Regions from separate parts of the Promicromonospora sp. Populi genome, predicted to be linked through region 3. Evidence: riboswitches for the same ligand, from Rfam matches in the RefSeq annotation. Region 3 holds a riboswitch; each other region holds the start of a gene.
What was found. Region 3 has a riboswitch for thiamine pyrophosphate ahead of thiC (phosphomethylpyrimidine synthase ThiC). Riboswitches for the same ligand answer to the same signal wherever they lie in the genome.
Positions count from the first base shown of each region.

Region 1: another riboswitch for thiamine pyrophosphate. It lies ahead of thiD (bifunctional hydroxymethylpyrimidine kinase/phosphomethylpyrimidine kinase); the one in region 3 lies ahead of thiC (phosphomethylpyrimidine synthase ThiC).
Region 2: another riboswitch for thiamine pyrophosphate. It lies ahead of AB1046_RS15905 (MTH1187 family thiamine-binding protein); the one in region 3 lies ahead of thiC (phosphomethylpyrimidine synthase ThiC).

Region 1 is NZ_CP163528.1:214,484-219,572, reverse strand. Features, by position in the region: gene AB1046_RS01010 (hypothetical protein) at 1-874, shown strand, start outside; gene AB1046_RS01005 (aspartate aminotransferase family protein) at 894-2,297, shown strand; gene AB1046_RS01000 (aldo/keto reductase) at 2,315-3,127, opposite strand; TPP riboswitch at 3,194-3,291, shown strand; gene thiD (bifunctional hydroxymethylpyrimidine kinase/phosphomethylpyrimidine kinase) at 3,281-4,216, shown strand; gene dxr (1-deoxy-D-xylulose-5-phosphate reductoisomerase) at 4,368-5,089, opposite strand, start outside.
Region 2 is NZ_CP163528.1:3,497,492-3,502,580, forward strand. Features, by position in the region: gene AB1046_RS15885 (amino acid ABC transporter ATP-binding protein) at 1-232, shown strand, start outside; gene AB1046_RS15890 (ABC transporter ATP-binding protein) at 255-1,061, opposite strand; gene AB1046_RS15895 (ABC transporter substrate-binding protein) at 1,058-2,152, opposite strand; gene AB1046_RS15900 (ABC transporter permease) at 2,149-2,940, opposite strand; gene AB1046_RS15905 (MTH1187 family thiamine-binding protein) at 2,937-3,230, opposite strand; TPP riboswitch at 3,321-3,442, opposite strand; gene AB1046_RS15910 (Gfo/Idh/MocA family protein) at 3,557-4,540, opposite strand; gene AB1046_RS15915 (immune inhibitor A domain-containing protein) at 4,663-5,089, opposite strand, start outside.
Region 3 is NZ_CP163528.1:4,339,829-4,344,917, forward strand. Features, by position in the region: gene AB1046_RS19650 (C39 family peptidase) at 37-1,323, opposite strand; TPP riboswitch at 1,496-1,600, shown strand; gene thiC (phosphomethylpyrimidine synthase ThiC) at 1,595-3,361, shown strand; gene AB1046_RS19660 (LacI family DNA-binding transcriptional regulator) at 3,442-4,563, opposite strand; gene AB1046_RS19665 (MFS transporter) at 4,669-5,089, shown strand, end outside.

The DNA of each region.
Region 1 (5,089 bases), 1.1 Mb from region 3:
GAGCCGGGGGCGCGGCCCGGCCGCACCCGCGGCACAGCGCACGCCGGTCACCATGGGCGACGAGCTGCTGGCCGCGTTCGGCTCGCAGGTGCTGCTGCACCCGGTCTCCTACGGCACGGCCACGCTGTGCGACTGGACCCTGCGCCAGCGCAATCCCGTGCTGCTGGAGGGCGTGCGGCACCTGGGCGACGTCGTCTCGGTGGCCACCAACTCCACGACCGTGGCGCTGGTCGGCACAGCGCACTTCAAGATCTCCCAGTACGGCTCGCTCGCCGAGTTCGTGGCCAGCCTCAACGGGCTGTTCAGCGCCTGGAACGCCACCCTCGCGGACCACCTGCGGCTCGTCGCGACCATGCTCGCCGACCACGACGTGAACAACGGCGCCGACCTCGCCGACCGCAAGGAACGCCTCACCCGCGAGCAGCTGCGCCTGCACGAGTTCGCCTCGGAGGTCCGCACCACGCTGACCACCATCACCTCCCCCACGTTCCTGGCCTCCGCTCTGGAGTCCCGGATGCTGAACCAGCTGCTGCAGGCGTCGCACTTCGAGCAGCAGGCCGCAGTGGTCACCGAGCGGCTGCGCGAGCTGCTCCAGGAGCCCATCGCCGCCCGGCTCGCCGCCCTCGAACGCCTGCACGGCGACCGCGAGCGGGAGGCCGAGGCGAAGCGCGAGCGCGGACGCCGTCGGCTGATGGACGGCACGCTCTCCGCGATCACCGTGTTCGCGGGCGTCTACGCCCTGATCGGCACCGTCCAGGTGGCCCTGGACGCGGCCCTGATCGACCCGCTCCAGGCGGTCGCGGCCACCGCCCTGGTCACCGTCGGCGCCCTGGTGACCGGCCTGGCGGTGTTCAACTGGGCTCGAAGGCGCTGACAGGTCATAACCTTGGGCGATGACCGAGACACCCGTAGCCACAGGGCAGAACGTCACGCCGCGCGGAACACCCCGGGACGACGCCGCCCGCCGTAACCTCTGGGGACACTTCACGCGCCAGTCCGCCTGGGAGTCCGGCGTGCCCACGCTGGTGCGCGGCGAGGGCCACCACGTGTGGGACTCGGCCGGCCGCCGGTACATCGACGGGCTCTCGGGGCTCTTTGTGGTCCAGGCCGGGCACGGCCGCCGATCGCTCGCCGAGGCCGCCGCCAAGCAGGCCGGTGAGCTCGCCTACTTCCCGATCTGGGGGTTCGCGCACCCGCCGGCCATCGACCTGGCCGAGCGGCTCGCAGAGCACGCTCCCGGCGACCTCAACCGGGTGTTCTTCACGACGGGCGGGTCCGAGGCCGTCGAGACGGCGTTCAAGCTGGCCAAGCAGTACTGGAAGCTGCAGGGCAAGCCCGGCAAGTACAAGGTGATCTCCCGGGCCGTGGCCTACCACGGCACCACCCACGGCGCCCTGTCCGTGACCGGTGTGCCCCGCATCAAGGAGCCGTTCGAGCCCCTGGTGCCCGGCACGCACAAGGTGCCCAACACCAACATCTACCGGGCCGACGAAGGCCTCCGCGACGACCCGAAGGCCTTCGGTCGCTGGGCCGCCGACCAGATCGAGACGCTGATCCTGACGGAGGGGCCCGGCTCGGTGGCCGCCGTCTTCCTCGAACCCGTGCAGAACGCGGGCGGCAGCATCCCGCCGCCGCCCGGGTACTTCGAGCGGGTGCGCGAGATCTGCGACAAGTACGACGTCCTGCTGGTCTCGGACGAGGTCATCTGCGCGTTCGGCCGCGTCGGGTCGATCTTCGCGTGCGACGACTACGGCTACGTGCCCGACATGATCACCTGCGCCAAGGGCATGTCTTCGGGCTACTCGCCGATCGGCGCCTGCATCGTCTCGGACCGTATCTTCGAGCCGTTCGCTACCGGGACCACGACCTTCGGGCACGGGTACACGTTCGGCGGGCACCCGGTCTCGGCAGCCGTCGCCATGGCGAACCTCGACATCTTCGACCAGGAGGACCTGACCGGGCGGGTCAAGGAGAACGCGCCCGCGTTCCGGTCCACGCTGGAGCAGCTGCACGACCTGCCGATCGTGGGTGACGTGCGCGGCGCCGGGTACTTCTGGTCGATCGAGCTCGTCAAGGACAAGGACACCCGGGAGACCTTCTCCGGCGACGAGGTGGAGCGCCTGCTGCGCGGGCTCCTCAACCCGGCGCTGCTCGAGGCCGGCCTGTACTGCCGCACCGACGACCGAGGCGACCCCGTGGTGCAGCTGGCGCCGCCCCTGACCACGGGCCCGGCAGAGTTCGCCGAGATGGAACAGATCCTGCGGGGCGTCCTGAGCGAGGTGTGGACGAAGCTCTGAGCGGAGGAGCGGCAGCGTCAGGCGGCAGCCGCCCGCTGCTCCGCGGGTCGACGGCGCAGGGGTGCGTGCTGGATGGCCGGCGGGTCGTAGGCCATGTCGAGGCGGCCGACGTCGGTACCGGGCGGCACGATGGCGTCGATCCGGTCGAGGACGTCGTCCGTCAGGGCCACCTCAGCGCCGGCGAGCGCGCTGTCCAGGTGCTCCATGGTGCGCGGGCCGATGATCGCGGACGTGACACCCGGATGGGCGATGGCGAACGCCATCGCGAGATGGTTCAGCGGGACCCCGGCGTCCTGGGCGACGGGGATGAGCTGCTCGACGACGTCGAGGCGGTGCTCGTCACGCAGGTGCTCGAAGCCGAACCGGGAGCGGTAGGTCTCGTTGTTCTGGCCCCTGCGGTACTGGCCGGTGAGCAGCCCGCCGGCGAGCGGGCTCCAGACGAGCGTGCCCATGCCGTACTGCTGGGCGACCGGCAGTACGTCGCGCTCGATGCCGCGGTTCAGGATGGAGTACGGAGGCTGCTCGGTGCGGAAGCGCTCCAGGCCGCGCCGCTCGGCGACCCACTGCGCCTCGACGATGTCGGCGGCCGGCATGGTGGATGAACCGATCGCGCGCACCTTGCCCGAGTTGATCAGGTAGGTCAGCGCCGCGAGCGTGTACTCGACGTCCGTCTCCGGGTCGGGGCGGTGGATCTGGTACAGGTCGATGTGGTCTCGTCGACGGGCTGCGGCACGGGGCCGAACCCCGCTCCTGAGGAGCCCGGACTGCGGCTCTGACTCGCCGCACCGAGGTGCGCGAGTCAGGGGCGCAGTCCCGCGTCGCCCCCGCACGCGCCTGAGGCTGCGCCGGCTGCTTGGACACGGTTCCCGCGCCGCCGTCGACGACCTATGGTTGGACCCAATGGCGCGGGGCGCCAGGGCGCTAGCCCGGCTGAGATGCACCCGTGAACCTGCTCTAGGTAATTCTAGCGAAGGGAACGCCTCGTGGGTCCTGTCGTGAGCGCGCCCGCGCCCGACGCCGCTCCCCGCATCCGACCCGCCAGACACCCGGTGGTGGCGTTGACGATCGCCGGGTCGGACCCGTCCGGCGGCGCCGGGATCCAGGCAGACCTGAAGACCTTCGCGGCGCTCGGCGGTTACGGCTGCGCGGTGCTCACGGGGCTCACCGCGCAGTCCACCACCGGCGTCACGCGGGTACTTCCGGTGCCCGCCGACATGGTGACGGCTCAGCTGGAGACGCTGTTCGCCGACGTCGCGGTGGACACCGTGAAGATCGGCATGACATCGGACGCCGCCGTCGCCCGCGCGATCGCCGCGGCCCTGCGCGACCTGCGGGCCGCCGGACGCGCGCCGTACGTGGTGCTCGACCCGGTGATGGTCGCGACGTCGGGCGACCGGCTCCTGGCGCGAGACGCCGAGGCGGTGCTGCGCGACGAGCTGCTGCCCATGGCCGACCTGGTCACGCCCAACCTGCCCGAGGCCGCGGTACTGCTCGGCGTCGAGCCGGCCCGGGACGCCGCCGAGGCTGCCGACCAGGCGCGGGCGCTGCTGAAGCTCGGCGCGCGGCTCGCCCTGGTGAAGGGCGGGCACCTGGAGTCGGCCGAGTCGGTCGACCACCTGGCGGGTCCGGACGCCGTCGTCGCCCTGACCGCCCCGCGGATCCCCACCCGAAACACCCACGGCACGGGCTGCACGCTCAGCTCGGCGTGCGCCGTCCTGCGGCCCCTGCACAACGACTGGGAGCCCGCGGTACGCGCGGCGAAGGACTACCTGACCGAGACCCTCCGCGCCGCGGACACCCTGATCATCGGCGGTACCGGGACAGCGGCGGGTCCGTGGCACGGGCACGGCCCTGTCGATCACGGATACGCCGCACGGACGGCGGCCGATGCCGCGGCCGCATGGTCGGTCTCCGGGTAAAGGTTCCGCGAGCCAGCTCGGTTGCTGTCGGTAGACGTTGTCTACTGGCAGCAACGCACTCCGCAGACCTACTGTTTCCCCAGGCCATCCCAGTCGACACGCGTCACCCGGTCGCCACACCCCAGCAGGGACGTCGCGCAGGGCCGGACCGTCAGGACTTGAGGAGCTCCGCGGCACGAGCGCGGGCCCAGGCGTCGGCCTCCAGGACGCCCTCGACCGACGTCGCGTCGCCCGCCTCCGTGGCCGCATGCGCCTCCACGACGGCGGCCACGGTGTCGACGATGTCGAGGAACCCGATGGTGCCGTCGTGGAACGCGTCCACGCACACCTCGTTCGCCGCGTTGTAGACCGCCGGGTAGGTCCCACCGGCCTCCCCGACCTGCCGGGCCAGGCGGACGGCGGGGAAGGCGTCGTCGTCCAGGGGTGCGAACTCCCAGGTGGCGGCCTGGGTCCAGTCGATCGCCACATCGACGTCGGCCAGCCGCTCCGGCCAGGACAGGCCGAGCGCGATGGGCACGAGCATCCGCGGCGGCCCGGCCTGCGCGATGGTGGAGCCGTCGACGAACTCGACCATCGAGTGGATCAGCTGCTGCGGGTGGACCACCACGTCGATGGCGCTGAACGGCAGGTCGAACAGCAGGTGGGCCTCGATGACCTCGAGGCCCTTGTTCACCAGGGTCGCGGAGTTGGTGGTCACCACACGCCCCATCGAAAAGTTGGGATGGCGCAGGGCCTGGGCGGGCGTGACGTCCCGCAGCTCGGCCCGTGACCGGCCACGGAACGGGCCGCCGCTCGCGGTCACGACGAGCTTGCGGACCTCCGCGGCGGACCCCGAGCGCAGCGCCTGCGCGATGGCCGAGTGCTCCGAGTCGA
Region 2 (5,089 bases), 840 kb from region 3:
CCCCGAGCTCGTGGGCGAGGTGCTGACCGTCATGAAGGAGCTCGCGGACGAGGGCTGGACCATGGTCGTGGTGACCCACGAGCTGCAGTTCGCGCGCCAGGTCGCGACCGAGGTGCTGTTCCTCGACGGCGGCGTGGTGGTCGAGCGCGGCGCCCCCGCGCAGATCTTCAGCGACCCGGCGGAGGAGCGCACCCGCCGCTTCCTGGACCGAATCCTGCACCCCCTGGACTGACCTTTGGTTGTGGGCGCCCTGGTCAGTACTCCAGGGTCGCCAGGACTTTCTCCCGGCTGGGGGCCGCGGCGTCCAGGACGACTCGGCCCGGGCGGGCGCTCAGGACGATGATCCGGTCCGCCAGGGCTAGGGCCTCGTCGACGTCGTGCGTCACCAGCACTACCGTTCGCTGCCCGACGGCGGGAGCCGCGCCCACTCCGGGCCCGCCCGCCGGGCCCGCGCCGGCGCCCGCGAGCCCCACGCCCGCCAGCCACTCGTTCATCCGCCGCCGCGTGATCGGGTCCAGCGCACCGAACGGCTCGTCGAGCAGCAGCACCGGGCGCCCCGCCAGGCAGGTGCGCAGGAGCGCGAGCCGCTGCCGCATCCCGCCCGACAGCTCGTGCGGCCAGGCCCGCTCGAAGCCCGCCAGCCCGAACGTCTCGAACAGCTCGGCGGCGCGCGCCTCGGCATCGGCCCGGGGTATCCGGGCGATCCGGGCGCCGAGCAGCGCGTTCGACCACGCCCGGCGCCACGGCAGCAGGCCGTCCCGCTGCGGCATCCAGGCGGTGGCGGGTCTGCCGCCGGCACCTCGCTCGGCTCCGCCACGGGACGTCGCGGCGCCCCCGGGTGCGGCCCCGTCGTCGGGCAGCGTAGGCAGCGCGAGCGAACCAGAGACCGCCGCGCCCGGCGGCAGCAGGCCGCCGAGCGCGCGCAGCAGCGTCGACTTGCCGCACCCCGACGGTCCGACGACGGCGACAAACTCGCCGTCCTCAACCGTGAGATCAACCCCGTCCAGCGCCGCGACGTCGCCGAACCGGACGCCGAGCCCCCGCGCCTCAAGCACACTCACGGCTGGCTCTCGCCTGGCTCGGCAGAGTCCTGCGCGTCCGCGCCTGGAAGGTACTGGTCGGTCCACGCGGCGTCCGTGTCGAAGCCGGGCTCGGTCAGGCCCTCCTCCTCGAGGAAAGCGACGAACCCGTCCCAGACCTCGGCCCGCTGCGTACCCCAGTCACCCGACGCATACTGCGGCCCCAGCCACTCCGCGCTCGCCGAGACCAGCTCCGGGTCGAGCTCTGGCGCGGCCTCCAGCAGCACCTCCGCCGCCCGGTCGGGATCGGCTGCGGCCTCCTCGTACCCGCGCGACAGCGCGGCCAGGAACCCGCGCGCGACGTCCGGGTCCTCGTCCAGCAGCGCCCGGGACGTCGCCACGAGCGGCGTGTACCAGTCGGGCACGCAGTCGAAGTGGTCGCGGAATGCGATCGTGTCGACGTCGAGCCCGTCGACCTCGCCCAGCCGGATCGTGTCCCAGGCGTCGAACACCCAGGCGGTGTCGAACTGGTCCTCGGTCAAGCCGATGCGGAAGTCGTCGCTGACCAGCGGCGTGAACTCGACCTGCGCGGGGTCGCCGCCGTCGCACTCGACAAGCTTGCTGATCAGGGCCTTCTCGAGGTCGGACTCGTAGGAGCCGTACCGCTTGCCCTCGAGGTCACGGGGGCGGGTGATGCCGTCGTCGGACAGGCTGATCAAGGACGACGTGTTGTGCTCGATCACGGTGGCCACGGAGACGACGTCGGCCCCAGCGGCCCGCGCCGGGACCAGGCCCTCCGCGACGGAGTACGCAAAGTCGGCCTGCCCGGCCGCGACGAGCTGCAGCCCGGACGTCTCGCCGGGCTCGACGATATTGACGTCGAAGCCCTCGTCCGCGAACCAGCCCTCGGCCTGGGCGAGGTAGAGGCCGGAGTGGTTGGTGTTGGGCGTCCAGTCGAGCACGACGGTGACCTCGCGCAGACCGGCGTCGGACGCCGCATCACCGCCCTGGCCTCCCGAGCCGGTGCCGCACCCGGTGAGGGCCACTGGCACAACCGCAGCGAGCGCCGTCGTGCGCACAAGGAGGGACCGCGTACGGAAGTCCCGTGCACCGAGGGACTGGGAGTGCTTCATGATTTTCCTCTCTGCCACGGCGTCGCGACACGCGTGAGCGCTGCGACGAGGGCGAAGAACAGGCCGGACAGGAGGGCGATCAGGACGACGCCCACAAAGATCTGGTCCACGGCGTACGCCTTGCGGGACCGCTGGACGAACACACCGAGCCCGGACTGCCCGGCGAGGTACTCAGCCACCACTGCCGCGCCCACGGCGTAGGTCGCGGCGACCCGCAGCCCCGCGAGCGCGCCCGGGATCGACGCCGGCAGCCGGACCAGCAGGAACTGGTCCAGGCGTGTGCCGCCCAGGCCGGCGACCATGTCGGAGTGCTCGGCGTCGACGGCGCGCATGGCGCCCACCGCCGAGACGAGCACGGGAAAGAAGACGGTGAGCGCCACGAGGACCACCTTGGGCAGCAGGCCGAAGCCCGCCCACAGGATCATCAGCGGCGCGAGCACCACCACCGGCACCGTCTGCGTGAGCACAACCAGGGGGTAGACGGCGTCGCCGGTCACTCGCGAGGCCGTGACCAGGATGCTCAGCACCAGGCCCGCCACCGTGCCGAGGGCGAGCCCGGCCACGGCTTCGGTGAGCGTCGTGACCACGTGCGGGCCGAGCAGGGGCGCCACCTCGACGGCGGTGCGCGCCACCTGCGACGGCGCGGGCAGCACGAACTCGGGCACGTCCGCGAGGCGCACCCACCCCTCCCAGACCGTGAGCAGCACGACGACGGTGACGAGCGGGGGGACTACGCGCCCGGCCCGCCGCCACCGAAGGCCCCGAGCGCCCTGGGCGCCCTGGCTCACGCCCGGAACTTGGTGATGAGGTCCGCGATGGTGGGACCGGCGTCGGCGGCGGCCTCGCTGACCTTGATGTTGGACTGGACGCCGTCCGCGCCCGCGCCGAGCGTCGCCTCGTGGACGGCGCGCAGCAGCGCCCACACCTCGTCGGGGCTGCCCTGGACGAACGTCCCCATGGCGCCCACCTCGTAGGTGAGGCCGGAGGCCTGGATGACGGCGATTGCGGCGTCCACGTACGCGTACTTCGCGTCGGGTGTACCGCTGGGACGGGGAGAGACCTGGATCTCGGCGAGCATGTGCGACCTCCACGGGCAGGCCAGAGGTCGCCGGTTCCGACGGGGGGGCGCGCGACCACGTCCCCGCCGGGGACGGCCTCGACCGAACGCCCGTGCCGTCAGGCACGTCCTTCCGCTGGCATTACCCAGTTCAAGTGATCGGGTCGACGGCGTCGGCACAAGGCCCAGGCCATCCTCTCAGCCCGGCTACCCGAGCTCCCCGCGTTGGCGGAGGTACGGTACCTCTTCGCACGGCAGGTTCGGAAGCCTGCTCACCTTCGAGCCCTAGGTTTCTTCGCCTTGAGGCGTCTCAGAGCGGAGAAACTTAGGGCTCGAAAGGGTGGGGGTCATTCACCCGGGTACTTGAGGTCTATCTGGGTGCGGATGGTGTCCAGCGTCGTCATGATCGCTATCGTCTCCGCGCGCGGGAGCAGGGGGCTGTCCAGCTCGCCCGCCGCGACCAGGCGCTCCGCCTCGGCGGCCTGGAACTGCATGCCCCGGCTCGGTACAGCGCCGTCGAAGGTCTCGATCTCAGCGCCTTCGGAGTTGTACACGTGCACGAGCGTCGGGCTGTACCAGACGGCGTCGATCTCGATGCGGCCCTCGGTTCCGAGGATCGTCGCGCGGTTGGGTCCCTTGGTGTCCGACGCCGAGATCGTCGTGGCGACCCGTGCGCCGTCGTACCCGAAGATCGTGGCGATGGTGGCGTCCGCGCCGGTCTCCTTGAAGGTCGCGTGCGACTGGATCGTGAGCGGCTCGCCGAACAGGTCCCAGGCGAACGAGACCGGGTAGATGCCCAGGTCGAGCAACGAGCCGCCGCCCAGGGCCAAGTTATTGATGCGGTGCTCCGGGTCGTCGGGCAGGTCCTGCGTGTGGTCCACCATCAGGGTCCGCACCTCGCCGATCGCACCGGACGCGATGATCTCCCGGACGCGCGCCATGTGCGGCAGGAACCGGGTCCACATCGCTTCGAGCGCGACGAGCCCTCGGGCCTCGGCGAGGTCCATGACCTCGCGCGCCTCGGCGGCGTTCAGCGTGAAGGGCTTCTCGATCAGCACGTGCTTGCCAGCCTCCAGCGCGAGCTTCGCAGCCTCGGCGTGCATCGGGTGCGGCGTGGCGATGTAGACGATGTCGACCTCGGGGTCGTTCACGAGGTTCTCGTAGGAGCCGTGCGCCGTCGGGATGCCGAGGCGGTCGGCGAACTCCCGTGCCTTCTCCAGGGACCGGGACCCCACCGCCTGCACGGTGAAGCCGTTGTCGTTGAGGTCCGAAACGAAGGCTGCGGCGATGCCGCCGGCCGCGAGGATGCCCCAGCGCAGGTGTGTCGTCATGCCTTCGAGCGTAGTGCTGCATCTCGCCAGGGTTGAACCAGGGGGTCAGACACTGCTGGGGGCATGGACCTTGAGTCCATGCCCCCAGCAGACCTACGTACTTCGGATGTCAGCTGACCAGGTCAGCTGACGGGTCCGTTGACCTGGATGGTCATGTGCCCGTTGCGGGTGTCCTGCGACACCACCTTGATGGTGGTGCCGGTGCCGCCGACCTTCACGGAGTGTCGCGGGTTGTCCGGGTTCCAGTACGCCTCCGGGTTGGTGTCGTCGAACGTCGACACCTGCCGCTGCTTACCCAGGACCAGGGTGGTCAGGGAGGTCGCGGACACCTGGCGGTGCAGCGACAGCGTGTCCGTCTTCTGCAGCCCGAACGTGGCGTCGAAGGACTGGATCCGGTTGCGGGCGAGGGTGCCGTCCGACCACGTCAGAATCTGGGGACGCGCGTCGACCGGCAGGGCCTCGCCGCCACCTTCGTGCTGCGACGTGTTGTTGTCGCCGTAGAGGCTGTTCACGTACCAGATCAGCAGGCCGTCCTGGTAGGCGTAGTGC
Region 3 (5,089 bases):
CCCAACAAGAAGCCCGCACTCAGTTACTGCTGGGGGTCACCAGTTCTTGGTGACTCCCGGGACGTTGGCCGGCAGCTTCACGTTCTTCGGGTGGAAGACGTACGCGATGCCGTCCGTCGACGTCTGCCAGACGCGCTCGAAGTTCTCCCGCGTGTAGACCTGGCGCACGGCCTCGTTGCTGGCCTTGTTCGGGTCGTTGATGATCGGGTCACCGTCCGCGGTGAACCCGACCAGCACGAGGAGGTGCCCCGGGGTGCTGTAACCGGCCTCGGGCATCTCCTCCTCGTCGAAGTTGAGGGAGAAGGTCAGCGGGATACCGGCAGCGATGAACCGCTCCGCCTCCGCGAGGGAGCGCAGGCGGGTCACGAAGCTGTCCAGCCCGAACGTGCTCGCGTACGCGGTGTTGAACGGCCAGTTGCCAGCGCCCTCGTACGTGTAGTCCCACGTCTTTATCGCGGCGTAGTCGACCTGCGGGTCGCCGTTCGGCGCCTCGATGTCCTCCAGCTCCTCGGCCGGCACCTCGCGCCCGTACGAGTAGATGACCATCGAGGACGACGTCGGCGAGCACCACACCTGGCCGCCGCCCCCGAACTCGGGGTACTCGCCGATGTGGATGAGCTGGCTGAACCGCGGCACGTCGAGCTCGACCTCTCGCCCGAGCGTGAAGTCGCTGGTGCCCGTGTAGTGCTCGTCGGGCAGGATCTCGCTGATCATGGTGCTCACCGAGGACAGGCGCGGCGAGGTCCGGGCGCCCTCGGGCCGGTACAGCCTGGCCCGGGTCTGGTACGCGTCCGGCTCGAAGCCGGCCCTCGAGACGAACGTGTCGGTGAACAGGGCAGCGTCGGTGTCGCCCTGGCCGTTCAAGGAGGTGCGGTGGATGTCGCCGACGCTGCCGTCGGCGGGCGCGAACTCGTCGCCCGACGCCCAGCGGCCCATCACGAACCACTTGGTCCAGGTCCCGTCAGCCTTGCGGCCGCGGAACTCCACCTCGACCCAGGTGCCAGTGGGGGTATCAACGTTCCAGGAGGGAACGGCCTGCTTGATCGGGTACCCGGCCTCGACGACGGGTGAGGTCCAAGTCCCGGTCTCGTAGGTGACGGGCGTGCCGTCGCCGAACGGGTCGGTGTAGTCAACGAGGTCGCCGCCGCGGGCCAGGAAGAGCCCGCCGTAGACGTCGAACCGGAGCTCGTCGCGTTCGCCCTTGAGCAGGTCCCGGCGCCCTTCCCAGGTGGTCAGAGTGATCTGGTTGTCCGACGCCGCAGGGGTCACCTCAGGCGCCCCCGCCGCCGACACCGCACCCGCAACAATCCCTGCTTGGACCACGAGCGCTCCCGTCGCAGCCAATGCGAACGCCCTAGTTCGCAGCTTGTTCCGTACCGGCATTCCAGCCTCCATGTCCCGGGCTCCCTGCTGGGGTGAGCGAGCCGTCGGGGTCTGCCTATCACGGTGAGGGGACAGCGCAGAAGGAAAGTCGTATGTGGTGCTAACGTCGGCGGCGATCCCACGGGTGCCCCACGCAGGGGCTGAGATCGGGCTGACGGCCCGGGACCGTTGAACCTGTCCGGTTAACACCGGCGTAGGAAGCAGGAGTCTCATGATGGAGAACACCCAGTCCCGCACGCTCGCCTTCGAGCACGAGAACAAGCACGACGATGTCGCCCTGCGGGTGCCGGTCACCGAGATCACGTTGGCGTCGTCGCCCGACGGCACCCCGAACGAGCCGGTTCGGGTCTACCGCACACAAGGCCCCGGGTCCGACCCGGTCCGCGGCCTCCCGCCGGCCCGCGAACCCTGGGTCGTGGCACGGGGAGATACCGAGGAGTACGACGGCCGCCGTCGAGCCCTGGCCGACGACGGGCGCAGCGCCCTGCGCCGGGGCGCGGCGACCCAGGAGTGGCGGGGAGAACGACGTCGACCCCGCCGGGCCGTCCCCGGCCGGACCGTCACCCAGATGCACTACGCGCGCCAGGGCGTCATCACGCCGGAGATGCGGTTCGTCGCGCTGCGCGAGGACTGCGACGTCGAGCTGGTGCGCAGCGAGGTCGCGGCAGGCCGGGCGATCATCCCGAACAACGTGAACCACCCGGAGTCGGAACCGATGATCATCGGCAAGGCGTTCCTGGTGAAGATCAACGCGAACATCGGGAACTCGGCCGTCCACAGCTCGATCGCGGAGGAGGTGGAAAAGCTCGAGTGGGCCACGAAGTGGGGCGCCGACACGGTCATGGACCTCTCCACCGGGGACGACATCCACACCACCCGCGAGTGGCTGCTGCGCAACTCGCCGGTACCCATCGGCACCGTGCCGATCTACCAGGCCCTCGAGAAGGTGAACGGCGACGCGAGCGCGCTGACCTGGGAGGTCTACCGGGACACCGTGATCGAGCAGTGCGAGCAGGGCGTCGACTACATGACCGTGCACGCGGGCGTGCTGCTGCGGTACGTGCCGCTCACCGCCGACCGCGTGACGGGGATCGTGAGCCGCGGCGGGTCGATCCTCGCGGGCTGGTGCCTGGCGCACCACCAGGAGAACTTCCTGTACACGCACTTCGACGAGCTCTGCGAGATCTTCGCCGCGTACGACGTCGCGTTCTCCCTGGGTGACGGCCTGCGGCCGGGTTCGCTCGCGGACGCGAACGATGCCGCCCAGTTCGCCGAGCTCGACACGCTCGCCGAGCTGACCAAGCGGGCGTGGGAGTACGACGTCCAGGTGATGGTCGAGGGGCCGGGCCACATCCCGTTCCACCTGGTGCGCGAGAACGTGGAGCGGCAGCAGGAGCTCTGCGACGGCGCCCCGTTCTACACGCTCGGCCCGCTGGTGACCGACATCGCGCCCGGGTACGACCACATCACCTCCGCCATCGGCGCCACCGAGATCGCCCGGTACGGCACCGCGATGCTCTGCTACGTCACGCCCAAGGAGCACCTCGGCCTGCCTGACCGGGACGACGTGCGTACCGGCGTCGTCACCTACAAGATCGCCGCGCACGCGGCCGACGTCGCCAAGGGCCACCCAGGCGCCCGGACAAGGGACGACGCCCTGTCCAAGGCCCGCTTCGAGTTCCGCTGGCGGGACCAGTTCAACCTGTCGCTCGACCCGGAGCTCGCCGAGCAGTACCACGACGAGACCCTCCCGGCCGAGGCCGCCAAGACCGCGCACTTCTGCTCGATGTGCGGCCCCAAGTTCTGCTCGATGCGCATCTCGCAGGACATCCGCGACGAGTTCGGCGGCGCCAAGGCCCAACAGGCGCTCGCGGGCGACGTAGCCGAGGCGGCCGCGGCAGGCATGGCCGAAAAGTCGGCCGAGTTCCGCGCGTCAGGCGGCGAGGTCTACCTCCCGCAACCCACCCTCCGCCCGTAACCCACCGACTTGGTTGTGGGCGTGATCGTTGCGCCTAAAACGGGCAATCGGCAGCAACGATCGCGCCCACAACCAATCGGTCAGTCCAGGTCCGGGACCGGGCCTGTTGTTGTGCCCTCTACCAGGGTTACCGGGAGGAGGACTGATTCCGGCTCCTCGCCGGCCAGGAGCGCGACGACGGCCAGGCCGAGCGCCCGGCCCTTCTCGACGAGCGGCTGGTGCACGCTGGTGAGCACGTCGGGGGAGAGCCACGGCAGGTCGAGGCCGTCGAACCCGGCCACTGAGACGTCCTCCGGCACGCGCAGGCCGAGCTCGCGCGCGGCGATCACGGCGCCCGCCGCGAGCAGGTCGGAGTGGGCGACGATCGCCGTCGGACGGTCGCGGGCCGGTGCCCACTCGGACAGGATCTCGGTGGCCGCGTCCCGCCCGTGCTCCACGAGCGAGGCCGGCGTCTCCCAGGAGATGACCGGCTCGACGACGTCCCGCACCCCGGCCAGGCGGTTGCGGGTGGGGGTGCGCTCGGCGGCGGCGAGCCGGGCGGCGTCGACCGGCCCCGACCGCTCGTCCCGCCCGAAGGGCAGCGTGATCTCCGCGATCCGCGTGTGTCCTAGCTCGACGAGGAGGCGTACCGCCTCGGCGGCGCCGTGCCGGTCGTCGACGCCGACCACGGGCACGCCGGGCACGTTCTGCCCCTCGCCGATCACGACGGGTACCCCCCGGCGCTGCAGCGCGGCGAGGTTCGGGTCGTCCTTCAGGGTGCCCCACACCAGCACCGCGACGTCCATCGCGGCGGCCTCGACCAGCGGGTCGACGGCGGCCGGCAGCCCCGCCTCGGCAGCGAGCCCGACGGACTGCGCAGTGGCACCCTGCCGCGTCCCCGGGACGAGCAGCACGCCCAGACCCTGCTCACCGATCGCGGAGACCAGGCCGTGCAGCACCTGCGTGGACACCGGGTCCCGGAACGACCGGCCCAGCTGGTCGCCGATCACGACGCCCACGATCCCGGAGCGGCCGGACCTCAGCTGCCGCCCGAGCGGGTTGGGCCCGGAGTACTCGAGCTCGCGGGCGGCCGCGAGGACCTTCTCCCGGGTCTCGGGGGTGATGGGCCCCGCGCCGGAGAAGGCGAGCGACGCGGTGGAGACGGAGACACCTGCCAGCTCGGCGACCTTCGCGAGGGTCGGACGTACGGTCTGGCGGGTCATCGCGGTTCCTTCTCTCGCATCGGGGTGTGCATCGGGGCGGAATCTGCTGGGCCGATCCCAGGTTGTGGCCTACGGTCGGGAGATTCAATCGCAACAAGGAGTTTTGTGCCTACTGCACACGCCGCCGCTCGTGCGGTCTTCGTAGTCTTCGCCGCCAGCGGGTTCGGCTTCGCGAGCTGGGCCTCGCGTCTCCCGGCCGTCCGGGACGGCCTCTCGTTCTCCGAGCAGGAGATGGGCCTGCTGCTGCTCACCGGGTCCATCGGCTCGGTCGCGGCGATCCCGCTCTCGGGGCTGGTCGCGGAGCGGTTCGGCACCGCGCGGACCGTCGTCACGTTCGCCGGCATCCTCGTGGCGGGGCTCACCGTGGCCGGGTTCGGTGTCGCGGCGGGCGAGCACCTCGCGGTCCGGCTCGGTCTGATCCTCTTCGGCGTGGGTGCCGGGGTCTGGGACGCCGCGATGAACCTCGAGGGCGCCGCCGTGGAGCAGCGCCTCGGCCGGGCGGTCATGCCGATCTTCCACGCCGGGT